One region of the Pseudomonas sp. PvP027 genome, then DNA from elsewhere that is predicted to be linked to it. Evidence: predicted binding sites of a transcription regulator. Region 1 holds the regulator's gene; each other region holds the start of a gene.
The links. The regulator FliA, encoded in region 1, starts transcription of late flagellar genes. The targets are predictions, from matches to a motif close to CTAAAGTTTNNNNNNNNNNNGCCGNTAA.

Region 2: JOE33_RS25310 (methyl-accepting chemotaxis protein) is a predicted target of FliA. The motif match lies at 1,370-1,397, and genes of this name have one in related genera.
Region 3: JOE33_RS00995 (methyl-accepting chemotaxis protein) is a predicted target of FliA. The motif match lies at 1,069-1,096, and genes of this name have one in related genera.
Region 4: JOE33_RS14280 (methyl-accepting chemotaxis protein) is a predicted target of FliA. The motif match lies at 2,148-2,175, and genes of this name have one in related genera.

What each region holds. Positions count from the first base shown of each region.
Region 1 is NZ_JAFIBK010000001.1:5,165,624-5,168,833, reverse strand. It holds gene JOE33_RS22515 (protein phosphatase CheZ) at 1-527, opposite strand, end outside; gene JOE33_RS22510 (chemotaxis response regulator CheY) at 547-921, opposite strand; gene fliA (RNA polymerase sigma factor FliA) at 1,178-1,918, opposite strand; gene fleN (flagellar synthesis regulator FleN) at 1,915-2,748, opposite strand; gene flhF (flagellar biosynthesis protein FlhF) at 2,864-3,210, opposite strand, start outside.
Region 2 is NZ_JAFIBK010000001.1:5,801,142-5,804,351, forward strand. It holds gene JOE33_RS25295 (DUF3237 family protein) at 90-542, shown strand; gene JOE33_RS25300 (hypothetical protein) at 568-804, shown strand; gene JOE33_RS25305 (VirK family protein) at 811-1,239, opposite strand; gene JOE33_RS25310 (methyl-accepting chemotaxis protein) at 1,446-3,074, shown strand.
Region 3 is NZ_JAFIBK010000001.1:202,519-205,728, reverse strand. It holds gene JOE33_RS01000 (efflux RND transporter permease subunit) at 1-817, shown strand, start outside; gene JOE33_RS00995 (methyl-accepting chemotaxis protein) at 1,286-2,914, shown strand; gene JOE33_RS00990 (NUDIX domain-containing protein) at 3,137-3,210, shown strand, end outside.
Region 4 is NZ_JAFIBK010000001.1:3,356,516-3,359,725, reverse strand. It holds gene JOE33_RS14280 (methyl-accepting chemotaxis protein) at 1-1,963, opposite strand, end outside; gene JOE33_RS14275 (DUF6555 family protein) at 2,389-2,613, opposite strand; gene JOE33_RS14270 (manganese catalase family protein) at 3,041-3,210, shown strand, end outside.

The sequences.
Region 1 (3,210 bases):
TCCTGGTAATCCTGGGCGAGCAGAATGTCGTTGAGATGTGCGGAAACCTGATGGGTCTCCTTTTCGGTACGCGTCAAAAAACCATCGACCCGCTTGGCCAGCTCGCGGAACTCTTCGGCACCGATTTCGCGGCGCATGAAACGTCCCCAGTCGTCGCTCAACGCCTTGGCGTCGGAACTCAGGCCGTTCATGACCGGCGTGCTTTCCTCCACCAGGTCCATGGTGCGGTTGGCCGCATTCTCGGTCAGCCTCACCACATACGACAGGCGTTCGGTAGCATCCGTGATCTGCGACACCTCCTCGGCCTGAGGCATGTGCGGATCAATGTGAAAGTTCACGATTGCACTGTGCAGCTCACGAGTCAGCTTGCCCACTTCCTGATAAAGGCCGCGGTCGCGTGTCTGGTTGAGTTCGTGGATCAGTTGCACAGCGTCGCCGAAACGACCTTTTTCAAGGCTGGTGACAAGTTCCTGCGCGTGTCTCTTTAAGGTCGACTCAAAGTCGGCCATCGAATCATTGTTATCCATAGCGCCCTCGCGGCTTGCATCAGCTATTGACGCGTTCAAAGATCTTGTCGATCTTGTCTTTCAGGGCTTGGGCGGTGAATGGCTTGACTACATAACCGTTCACCCCGGCCTGGGCAGCTTCAATGATCTGCTCACGCTTGGCTTCGGCAGTGACCATCAGCACGGGAAGGCTCTTGAGGCGTTCGTCCTTGCGGACTTCGCGCAGCAGATCGATACCGGACATGCCAGGCATGTTCCAGTCCGTCACCAGAAAGTCAAAGGCACCGCTCTGCAGCATCGGCAATGCGGTCAGACCATCATCCGCTTCCGATGTGTTGGTAAACCCCAGATCACGCAAAAGGTTCTTGATGATCCGCCGCATCGTTGAGAAGTCATCAACGATGAGGATTTTCATGTTCTTGTCCAATTCGACCTCCAAGCAGTCTTTAACGCGTTCAGCACCTGAACACGCTGTTCACTCAATACTGGCACAGCACACCCCCGGCTGTACGAAACGACGACGGGCTTGGCACAACAACAGGCAAGGACCTGAGAAACAAGCCCATCAAGGCAATGCCTGACAGGCTTCCGACGGGTCCATCCTGTTACCACGTAACGCTCTGCACAGCCGGCTTGCAGTCAACGCGCGGCCATAGACCGCACGTTGCCTGTCAACGCGCTCGCCACTCCCCCAAACGCCCTCGCAAACGAGCTGCGCACTGGCTGTGTAACTGACTGACCCGAGATTCGCTGACCCCAAGAACCTCTCCGATTTCCTTGAGGTTCAGCTCTTCGTCGTAGTACAGCGCCAACACCAGACGCTCGCGCTCTGGCAGATTGGCAATTGCATCGGCCAACGCAGCCTGGAAGCGCTCGTCTTCCAGGTCGCGCGACGGCTCAAGCGAACCGCTTGCGCCATCCTCGTGCAGCCCTTCATGATCGCCGTCCTGCAGCAGGTCGTCGAAACTGAAGAGGCGGCTGCCCAAGGTGTCATTCAAAATCCCGTAGTAATCATCGAGACTCAACTGGAGTTCGGCCGCAACCTCGTGATCTTTAGCGTCACGGCCGGTTTTAGCTTCAATTGCCCGAATTGCGTCACTGACCATGCGCGTATTGCGGTGTACCGAGCGTGGCGCCCAGTCACCCTTGCGCACTTCATCGAGCATCGCACCACGGATGCGAATACCGGCATAGGTCTCGAAACTCGCGCCCTTGGTGGAATCATACTTGGTGGAGACTTCAAGCAGGCCGATCATACCGGCCTGGATCAGATCCTCGACCTGTACGCTGGCCGGCAGGCGCGCCAGCAGATGATAAGCGATACGCTTGACCAAAGGCGCATAGCGCTCGATCAACTCGTATTGCGAATTACGGGACGCCTTGCTGTACATCTGGTAGCCGCTCGCAGTCATTGCACAGGCCCTGCACTGGTCTGGTGAACGAGTCGCTCAACGAAGAACTCGAGATGACCCCGCGGGTTGGCTGGCAACGGCCAGGTATCAACCTTCTGGGCAATGGCCTTGAAGGCCAGTGCACATTTGGAACGCGGGAATGCTTCGTAAACGGCGCGCTGTTTCTGTACCGCCTTGCGTACGCATTCGTCGTACGGCACGGCACCTACATACTGAAGCGCAACATCGAGAAAACGATCCGTCACTTTGGTCAGCTTGGCGAACAGGTTGCGCCCTTCCTGCGGGCTCTGTGCCATGTTGGCCAGCACCCGGAAGCGGTTCATGCCGTAGTCGCGATTGAGCAGTTTGATCAGGGCGTAGGCATCGGTGATCGACGTGGGCTCGTCGCACACTACCAGCAGCACTTCCTGAGCGGCGCGCACGAAGCTGACCACCGACTCGCCGATACCGGCGGCCGTATCGATCACCAGCACATCGAGGTTGTCGCCAATCTCGCTGAACGCCTGGATCAGGCCGGCATGCTGGGCGGGCGAAAGATGCACCATGCTCTGGGTGCCGGAAGCAGCGGGTACGATTCGAACCCCGCCCGGCCCCTGCAGCAGCACGTCGCGCAACTCACAACGCCCCTCGATGACATCGGCAAGTGTGCGTTTGGGCGTCAGCCCAAGCAGCACGTCGACATTGGCCAGACCCAGATCGGCGTCCAGCAGCATGACGCGACGGCCAAGCTCGGCGAGGGCCAGTGAAAGGTTCACTGACACGTTAGTCTTACCGACGCCACCTTTGCCACCGGTCACAGCGATAACCTGTACGGGATGCATGCTGCCCATGTTATTTCTTTACCTTGTCTTGCGTAGACCGAAACCACATCGAGGGCTGCACATGCGCAAATGAACACTGCATGGCAGACCGTTGACGCAGGGACATTCCAATAATATCCATCACTTAACCCACTCTCTTGCCAGGGGTGTGATAGAGGTCAGCAAACATATCAGCCATTGCTTCTTCGCTAGGCTCGTCCTGCATCTGCACACTCACAGCGCGGCTTACCAACTGATGACGACGCGGAGTATGCAGGTCATCAGGAATGCGTGGTCCGTCCGTGAGGTAGGCCACAGGTAGTTCGTGACTGATCGCCAGGCTCAGGACTTCACCAAGGCTGGCAGTTTCATCAAGCTTGGTCAGAATGCATCCGGCCAGGCCACAACGCTTGTAACTGTGATACGCGGCCGTCAGCACCTGCTTCTGGCTGGTGGTTGCCAGTACCAGATAGTTGCGCGACTTGATGCCGC
Region 2 (3,210 bases), 640 kb from region 1:
ACAGCATTCGATGTGCGGGCTAAAAAATACTCGTTGGTACAGTTATGGGCGAAGCGCCAGTCGCCGCATGCAAGATGAGGGGTAGGGGGATGGAGACGATGCAGCTGCATGAAATACTGACTGCTCACCTGCGTATCGATAAGCCGCAAACGCTTTGCAACCCTCAGCGGGGGCAGCGCAGCAGCGGTGAGATACTGGGAGGAGAATTTAACGGCGATCGATTGCAGGGGCAGGTTCTTCCGGGAGGCAGCCTTTTTCTCGTGCCCCAGGATGACAGCCTTGCACGATTCAGCCTGTACTACACCTTGCTGACTGATGATGGAATAAAGATAGATGTCGTCGGAGAGGGGCTCGTGGCCTTCGATGAAGCGGACCGCGCACCATTGGCCGAATCGCGCTGTCGGTGCACGTGCAGCAAGCAGTTCAGCGTTCCTTCCGGCGCTCATGATGACCTGCAGAGAAACCTGTACGTCGGCAGAGTAAATATAAAAGCCGGGGATGACAGCATGCGTGTCAGTATTTTCCAGGTTAACGAGGTATAAAAAACCGTCACAGAAGCGGGCAGATGTGAAAGCCAGTGTCAGGTTCGTTATCGAGGTGCAGACCTTGTCGTCGACACCTGTGGGGCCCGGCACAACGAAATTTAAATTATTTTTGCTATTTGTCGAAGTCGCCAGTTCACGCGGATTTGAAGTGCTCGAAATGTTGTCTCCCGACAAGCAGTTCGAGCGTTACTTTCAAGGGCGTGAGGATGGTCTGTCGCCCACGCCGGATATCCATCTGATGCATTTGGTTACGATGTGACCCTTACTAGCTGGTAAAAAAACTCAATCCTTTGCCGACCGCACAGTCATAACTCACCGGACTGCCCACCTGCTGATAACCAGGAACATTCAGCGTGGTCATGCTGAATGTGGCGGTGCCGTTCGAGCGTATCTGATAGCGAATGAATTGCTCGATGGGTTTGTTATCGCGATCAAGGCTGAAGTGGGTGTCCGAAAACGCCAGGGTGCCGTCGGGTGTGATGCGGTAGGCATCGATGCGTTTGCCGCCTTTGGTTTTGGACGGCTCGGCCCCTGCGATCGAGGATTTGCATTGTCCCAGGTCGATCACCACGGCGACCGACTCTCCGGTGTTCAACGCCTGGGTGATGGCGGAGTAGGTGGGTAGCGCGTCGCCTGCGTGAGCGAGGCCAGGCAGTGAAAAAGCAAGCAGTGCAGCGGCGTAGCAAGGTTTCATGGCAGCTCCAGGAAGTCAGTCTGAAGGGGGAAAAGACCCGTCCATCTCGCGATTATCGAGCGTCGCGAAACCTACCATAAGCTACGAATCAGGTGGGCCCACGATAGCAGTGGCACCTCTCTAGAGCATCTTCATACTTTTTCCCGTTCTGCCGATAGGAATGACGGAGATAATTTTATTTACCGGTCACGGGAAGGGGATTGAAGATGCTGAGACAGCTGAAAATAGCCGCGCGGACCTCCGCCTGCTTTGCGTTGATGGTGGTGCTGGTGTTCGGCCTTGGTATTTTCAGCATTCAGCAATTGCACGGTATTCGTGAGCAATCGCTTGAAATCGAAAACGATGCCCTTCCCGGGATTGCGCTGGGTGACGATATTTCCCTGGCGGTCGAGAAAACCCGCACTACCGTGGCCAAAATGCTTGCCACGCATGACCTTGCGCAAGTGGCTATGGCTCACGCCGAGCTCCTTGAAAAGAAGGCCGGGTTCCAAAAGGCCGTAGAGGCCTACGACCCGCTCATCACCGAGGATGAAGAGCGCGCGCTCGTCGAGGGTCTGAAGAGCACTTATAAGGGCTACATCGACCGTGCCGAGAAGGTTTATACGCTGATCAACGAGAATCAGGCGGAGGCCGGAAGGGCGATCGTCTGGGGCGAGATGAAGGCCATGGCGGAAAGTATCGAAGCAGCCCTTGGCAAGCTGGAAAAGATCAATGATGACTCCGAAGCCGAATCCAGCGCTGCAGCGACCTCGGTGTATGAAAACGCCGTGGTCGTCACTCAGGCGGTGATGTTTCTGACGGTGTTGCTGACCGTATTGCTTGCCTGGCGTCTGACGAAAAGTCTGGCAGTACCGATCAGCCAGGCGCTGCACAGCTCGGAAACCATTGCCGCAGGCGACCTGCGTCCCAGTGCAATCAACCGTGAGGGCACTGATGAAGCCGCCCTGTTGCTGCAATCGATGGAGCGTATGCGCGGCAATCTGAGCCAGACCCTGAGTCAGGTGGGCGATGCCGCTCACCAGTTGGCGTCGGCCACGGAAGAAATGAGCGCCTTGATGGTCAACAGCAACGCCGATCTGGTGGTGCAGAACAGCGAAATTGAAATGGCCGCCACCGCAGTCACCGAGATGAGTCAGGCGGTCGATGAAGTAGCGCGTAATGCGGTGACCACTTCGGTGGAATCCAGAGCCTCTTCGGTATCGGCTCGCGAAGGTCAGGAAGAGCTCAATCAAACCGTCAAATCGATCCTTGAGCTGACCCGAAATGTAGGCACGGCGTCGGTCGAGGCGCAGGCGCTGGCCATCCGCACGCTGGATATCACCAAGGTTCTGGATGTTATTCGCGCAGTGTCCGAGCAAACCAACCTGCTGGCGCTCAACGCTGCCATCGAAGCGGCACGCGCTGGCGATGCCGGGCGGGGTTTTGCTGTGGTCGCCGACGAGGTGCGCGCGCTGGCCCACCGCACCAGCGAATCGACTCGCGAGATCGAAACCATGATCGGGCACATCCAGCAGGGCACCAAAAGCACCCTGGTCGCGCTTGAAGTCAGTACCGAACAGGCGCAACGCACCAAACAACAGGCCGAGTCGGCTAACGCTGTACTGGCCAGCATCGCCAGTTCGGTCATGGTTATCGATGAGCGCAACACGGTGATCGCCAGCGCTTCTGAAGAGCAAGCGCTGGTTGCGCGGGAAGTGGACCGCAACCTGGTGCGCATCCGTGACTTGTCGGCACAATCGGCGGTGCGCACCAGCCAGACCGGCAGCGCCAGCCAGTCGCTGGCCGAGCTGGCGAGTGACCTGACGACCACGCTGGGGCAGTTCAAGCTTAGATAACAGGCTCCGGTAGCACACCCGTTCGCGCATCGATTCGCTGTTGTCCGGGCAACAGCGAATCGACAATGTGTCTGGCGTTCATGCTGGCAACGCCAGGCTACTGCGCACCGACGCCAGCCGGCGCAACCGCGTGAAA
Region 3 (3,210 bases), 5.0 Mb from region 1:
GCGCATGCAGCCGCAAGTACGCACCGACCTGCAGAGCCTCGCTCAGTTACGGGTCACCGGGCGTGATGGCCAGATCGCGCTGGCGTCACTGGGAGAACTCAGCATGGGCAGCGGCCCCGCGCAGATTGATCGTATCGATCGCTTGCGCAATATCACCCTGTCCATCGAACTCAATGGCAGCAATCTGGGCGAAGTGATGGAGCAGGCCAGGCAGTTGCCCGTGATGCAGAACCTGCCAGCACAAGTAAAACTGGTGGAGCAGGGCGAGTTGCAACTGATGAGCGAGTTGTTTGGCAACTTCAGCCTGGCGATGGCCGTCGGTGTGTTCTGTATATACGCGGTGCTGGTGCTGCTGTTCCATGACTTCATGCAGCCGCTGACAATCCTTTCGGCGCTGCCGCTATCGCTCGGCGGCGCACTGCTGGCACTGTTGATCGGCGGGATGAGTTTTTCCATGGCCTCGGTCATCGGTTTGCTGATGCTGATGGGGATCGTGACCAAGAACTCGATCCTGCTGGTGGAGTACGCAATCATGACTCGCCGTGCACCGACCGTGCGCCGCTATGAAGCGTTGATCGACGCTTGTCACAAACGCGCCCGACCGATCCTGATGACCACCATTGCAATGGGTGCCGGCATGTTGCCGACCGCACTGGGATGGGGTGGCGAATCAGGTTTCCGCCAGCCAATGGCGGTGGTTGTCATCGGCGGACTATTGGCCTCTACTGTACTAAGCCTGTTGGTGGTGCCCGTTATCTTTACTTATGTGGATGATGGCCATGAGACACTTAAAAAGTGGTTTCGCCTGCCTCGATAAACAGTGTAATGCTGCGTCGGAGCAGGCTCCCTGACAGGGATAAGTACCAGAGATTACTTTGCATTCCGACATATTTCCTCCTGGGGTTCCACTGAGTGCACGCAGCGCGCCAGTGCCCCTTTTTCATCCAGTCGCCAACTTTTTAGTCAGTAACGCCCCCGCGCCTATTCATAAAATCCGGCCCATGCCGATAAAGACAGGGAGCGCGAAAAGTTGGAGTGCAGTGAACAGCACTTTCCCCCTCGCGGCCTGTAAAGCTCACGTTCTGGCGGCAGATACCTACTACGCCACGGTTAGTTTGTTATTAGAAGCAGGTGCTGCTCTGGCACAGAAATTGGATGACCCTTTCTGCAGTCCGACGAACCGCTTAGAGCAAAAGTGCGCAAAATCCACGCGTCACTACTTGCCTCAAGTGCAGTAGGGCTTCCGGACAAAAGTGATCCCTTACTTAACGATGATGGATAATCAATGAACCTGATAAATCGCACCAGTTTCGCTAAAAAACTCATGGCCGCGTTCATCGTTTGCGCCATGATCACGTTGGCTGTGGGTGGTTTGGGCATGCTCGGTATCAACCGGCTTTCCGATGCCCTCGAACTGACGTTCTCGAATAATCTGGTTTCCGTGGCCAACACCAACGAGACGATGACCGCCCTGACCACTCATAACCGCGGGCTTTACCGTTTGCTCGATGCCAAGGACAAGGCCACGGCGGAAAAAATGCGCCAAAGCATCAATGGTGAGCTGGAGCGTGCGCAGAAAGTCTATGCCATCTACCGTGCCACTCCGCTAGAGGACGACGAACGCGCAGCGGGTGACCAGTACGACACTTTGATGCCCGCTTACATATCAGCCTCCCAGAACATCTTTGATCTGCAGCAGGCCGGCAAACTGGAAGAAGCGCGCAATCGTCTCAACGCACTGGCGGACGGAGAGTTCAACAAGGCTCGCGGCTATCTACAGGTCATGATCGACTCCAACAAGCGTCAGATCAAAGAGGGTGCAGAGGCCGCTGACAGATTGCAGAGCACCTCCGTATTCATGCTGACCGCAGGTATTGTCATCGCGTTTGTGGTGGCGATCATGTTGGGGATTCTGATCACTCGCATGATTACCGGACCGCTGAGAAGCGCTATCGAAGTGGCACAACGTATTGCATCGGGTGATTTGACCCAGAGCGTCTCCAGCACCCGAGGCGATGAAGCAGGGCACCTGCTCAATGCGATCGGTACGATGCAGGGCAATTTGAAACGGACGATTCAGGAGATTTCCAGCGCGTCCGATCAGCTTGCGTCCGCTGCCGAAGAGCTTGGCGCGGTCACTGAAGAAAGCACCCGCGGTCTTACTCGGCAAAATGACGAGATTCAACAGGCGGCAACGGCAGTGAACGAAATGACTGCGGCTGTTGAAGAGGTAGCCCGCAATGCGGTGTCTACGTCGGAGGAGTCGAAAGCACTGGCAACCGACGCCGCTAACGGTCGGGGCCAGGTGGATAACACCGTCAAGGGCATCGGCACCATGGTCAGTGAGATCACCGAGTCGACGGGGTCGGTCACAACGCTCGCTGGCCACGTCCGGGATATCAGCAAAGTGCTTGAGGTCATCCGCAGCATCGCGGAACAGACCAACCTGCTCGCGCTGAACGCTGCCATCGAGGCTGCACGCGCCGGTGAGCAAGGCAGAGGGTTTGCCGTGGTAGCCGACGAAGTGCGCGCCCTTGCGCATCGCACCCAGGCTTCAACGGTGGAAATCGAAGGCATGATCGGCACCGTGCAGTCCGGTGCCGACGGTGCGGTAGCGGCCATGAGCAAAAGCCTGGCGACGGCCACCAACACCCAGGAACTTGCCCTGCGCGCAGGCAGCGCACTGGAAAAAATCACCAGCGGCGTAGGAATGATCAACGAGCGCAACATGGTGATTGCATCGGCGTCCGAAGAGCAGGCCCAGGTGGCACGCGAAGTGGATCGCAACCTGGTCAATATTCAGGAACTGAGCGCACAGTCGGCAGCAGGCGCCAACCAGACGAGCGCGTCCAGTCAGGAACTGTCACGGCTGGCGACTTCGTTCAACACCATGGTTGCGCAGTTCAAGCTGTAACGTTGCGTGTGCAGGTGTATTTCCGGTCCGGTCGTTTGACAATTTGACCGGGAATACACGCTGCTTTCCCTGATTCGTCTCTTGTCTACTGTCTACGGGTCGCCCCAGCGAGTTTGCCGAGTCGACTCGCTTGAGAGTGTCGACCTGTCCAGCCGCGAGCATTCGCAAAGCTGCTCCCGCCTCATTACAATCCCGGCAGACAGGCCAATCCAAAGGTGCACATTGGAATTCACACGGGACAGATTCAACGGGGTCATTGTCGACGCAGCTTCACTGCCAAATGACCCGCAAGCGTT
Region 4 (3,210 bases), 1.8 Mb from region 1:
CGGTTACCGCGTTGTTGTCGATACCCAGCATCAACGTCCCGGAGCTGTTACGAATCTCCATGACATTGCGGTTGATGTCTTCGGAGACCGCATGCTGCTGCACGGCAGCACTGGCAATCTGCGTGTTCATCTCGACGATGCGCTCCACGCCCTGACTGATACTCGACAGGCTGCCCGAGGCATCGCTGGCGGCACTGATACACGCATGGGCCTTCTGCTGCCCGGCCTGCATCTGCTGCACGGCAGCATCGGTGGCACCTTGCAGTTGCTGGATGATGCCGCGAATTTCTTCGGTCGACGCCTGAGTGCGCGAAGCCAGCGTGCGGACTTCATCAGCCACCACGGCAAACCCGCGACCCTGCTCGCCCGCCCGCGCGGCTTCGATGGCGGCATTGAGGGCCAACAGGTTGGTCTGATCGGCAATGGTGCTGATGACCTGGATAACGCCACCAATCGACTGACTGTGCAGGGCCAGCGCCTGGACCTTCTGGGCACTGACCTCCACCTCTTCGGCCAGCGCCTGAATGGTCGAGTGTGCCTGGTGCATGATGCGCAGACCGTTACGTGATGCGGTGTTCGCTTCATCGGCGGCCAATGCAGCACCTTCGGTGTTCTGCGCCACGTCGGCAACGCTCGCGGTCATCTCGTTGATCGCGGTCGCCACTTGCTCCGTTTCAGCCTGCTGCGCGTTCATTGATTGCTTGGCCAGGCCGATGGATGCGCCCAGCCGGGACGCCACATCAGTCAGTTCGTAAGAGGTGCGGTCCATGTGCGAGATGGAGCTGGCGAAGGCGTCGGCCATCAGGTTCAGGCCGTTGGCGATATCCGCCACTTCGTCCTTGCTGACCACCGCTACGCGTGCACTCAGATCGCCCTCGCCCAGACGGCGGGTAACGCCCAGCAGGCTGTCGATGGTCAGGCGCAAGGCACGGTAGATGCTGCAAAACGCGTAGAGCAGCAGCAGGCCCATGATCACACACATGGCAATGACGACTTCGCGTTGCAGCACCAAGGCGTCGTAGCGCGTATTCAATTCATCCTGAAGCGCAGTCTGAATTTCGTCCTGAGCCTTGTAGAGACCCGAGACAACCACGTTGCCACGCGCACTCAGCGCCTGACCCTGCTGCACGGAGAACTCTGTGCCTTTTACGTACGCGTGCAGGTCACCGCGAAAGCTGTCCATCGCGGCAGTAGCGGCAGTGATCGGGTCACTGATGCGCGCGGCCAGCTCTGGCGAACGACGCTTGAGCAGGCGAATGCTCTGCTCCAGTTCCGCGCGAAATTGCAGTTCGATCTTCAGCAGGCTCTCGAGCGAGCCGCGCATCGATACACTCAGGCCCTGACCGGTTATCAAGCTTGCCGTAATACCGCGGATCTGACCGGCGACGTTGATTTCCCGGGGCATACGAATGGTGCTCAGGTCGATCAGAAACAGCGAGGCGTAGTCTTCGTCCAGCACCATGCCCGAGGTGGCCGAGACGTAGTAGATAAAGTTGAGCGTCTGGGCCAGTTGCTCGTTCCACTGGGCGAACACTTCATCCTGCGACAGGCCTGGCTTGATACTGTCCATAAGGGAACGGGTGCTTTCACGCAGGCGCTGTACGCGGTTCTCGGTCTCCAGCTGCTGACCCTGTCGTGCATCCATATCGGCAAGGTTAGCAAGAGCGGTCTCGAGCTGAGCACGATTGCTGGCCAGATCCTGAGCGGCGGAGGCATCGCCGGCGAGCAGACGGTTGCTGGCCGCACGCTGCAGCATGGAGAGTCGCAGAACGGGGGTGGTCAATTGCAGGTACTCACGGCCAACGCGCTCTTGCGCGACGGTGTCGATGCTTGCATTCAGGCTGTTGAAAACCCGAAGACCGAGAACGATCAGCGGGATAACGATAATGATGGCTAAAACGGCAAACTTGGCAGGGAAGCGCAGGCGATTGGTTAGGTAGATACCAGGCGAAAGGATGTTCATAGTTTTCTCTTTTTAATTAGGGGTCCAATCCGAGTGGAAAAGCTCCTTTCTTTGCATCACGGGTAGTACGGGCCGGCTGTGACAGGATGAACGAGGTCATCCGCTCAGATGAAGGCACATTGACATCACTTGAGAGCAGTGGCCCATCAGGAAGTTCAATGGGTGCCATAGCCTGATACTCGGGCTATCGACCGGGTCACGGTTAACGTGAGGTCAGGATCATCAGGCGAGTGGCGGGCGAGAGCGCTTTGCCGGTATGACGCTTGCGGCAGGCGTGATCCGAATGAGGGTGTTCAGGTCAAGCAGGCGGGAAACAACTGTTCATCTGACAGTCTGGCGACCGTAGACTTTGCAAAAGGGTAATACCGTCGTGCGGCATCGTGACGCACGACGGTAGGCGTCGTATCGAGGTGACCGAGGGCTGTTCAAGCCCTCGCCCACTCCACGTTCGACAGACCGAGCTTCTCCGCCTGAGGCTTGCTCAGCTTCGGCACCGGATCGGAACGGTACTTGGGGATCGCACCGAACCCGGCATCCACTGACGCCCAGTGCCAGGCCTCCTTATTGTCCATGGCACCGGCCCTTATGTAGAACGTCTTGTAACTGCCATGCAGCAGGTAATCGATACGGTAGTGTTTTTCATCGGCCATTGTGTTGCTCCTGCTTTGTAGACTCGCAAAACAGATCGCTGCAGTTTCAAAAAATTCAAAATATTAATGCCATAATCTAAATGATGTCATGTTGCCATCTAGCAATGTATGGTATACCTGAACCGCTCGGTTTAGTTGGTGATAGAGTTTGTTTATAACTGCAATTTTTCCGGGTTCTCTGACGGGGCAATGCGGCCTGGCTGATCGCCAATTTAAATAGGCCTTCACGGTAATATAAGCAAAATTCGCGTCACCTTAAGGGATATTAAAATTCTATTGAACGGCAGCTCTTACACCGTCGGTCCTCTTTAAAAAAGTTAGCAGTAACGATCTCGCTCCTCAGTCTCTCATAACCTGTGACTGCGTTGAATCGAACCCATGCCCATGGGTTGACGCTTCCCGAGAAATCAAAGCCTGAGGATACGACATGTTCATGTATAACAAGCGACTTCAATATACCGTACGCGTAGCAAGACCCAATCCTGGACTGGCCAACCTTCTGCTTGAGCAGTTCGGTGGGGCTCAGGGTGAACTGGCCGCCGCCGGACGGTATTTCACCCAAGGATTGAGCGAAGAAGATCCAGGCCGTAAAGACCT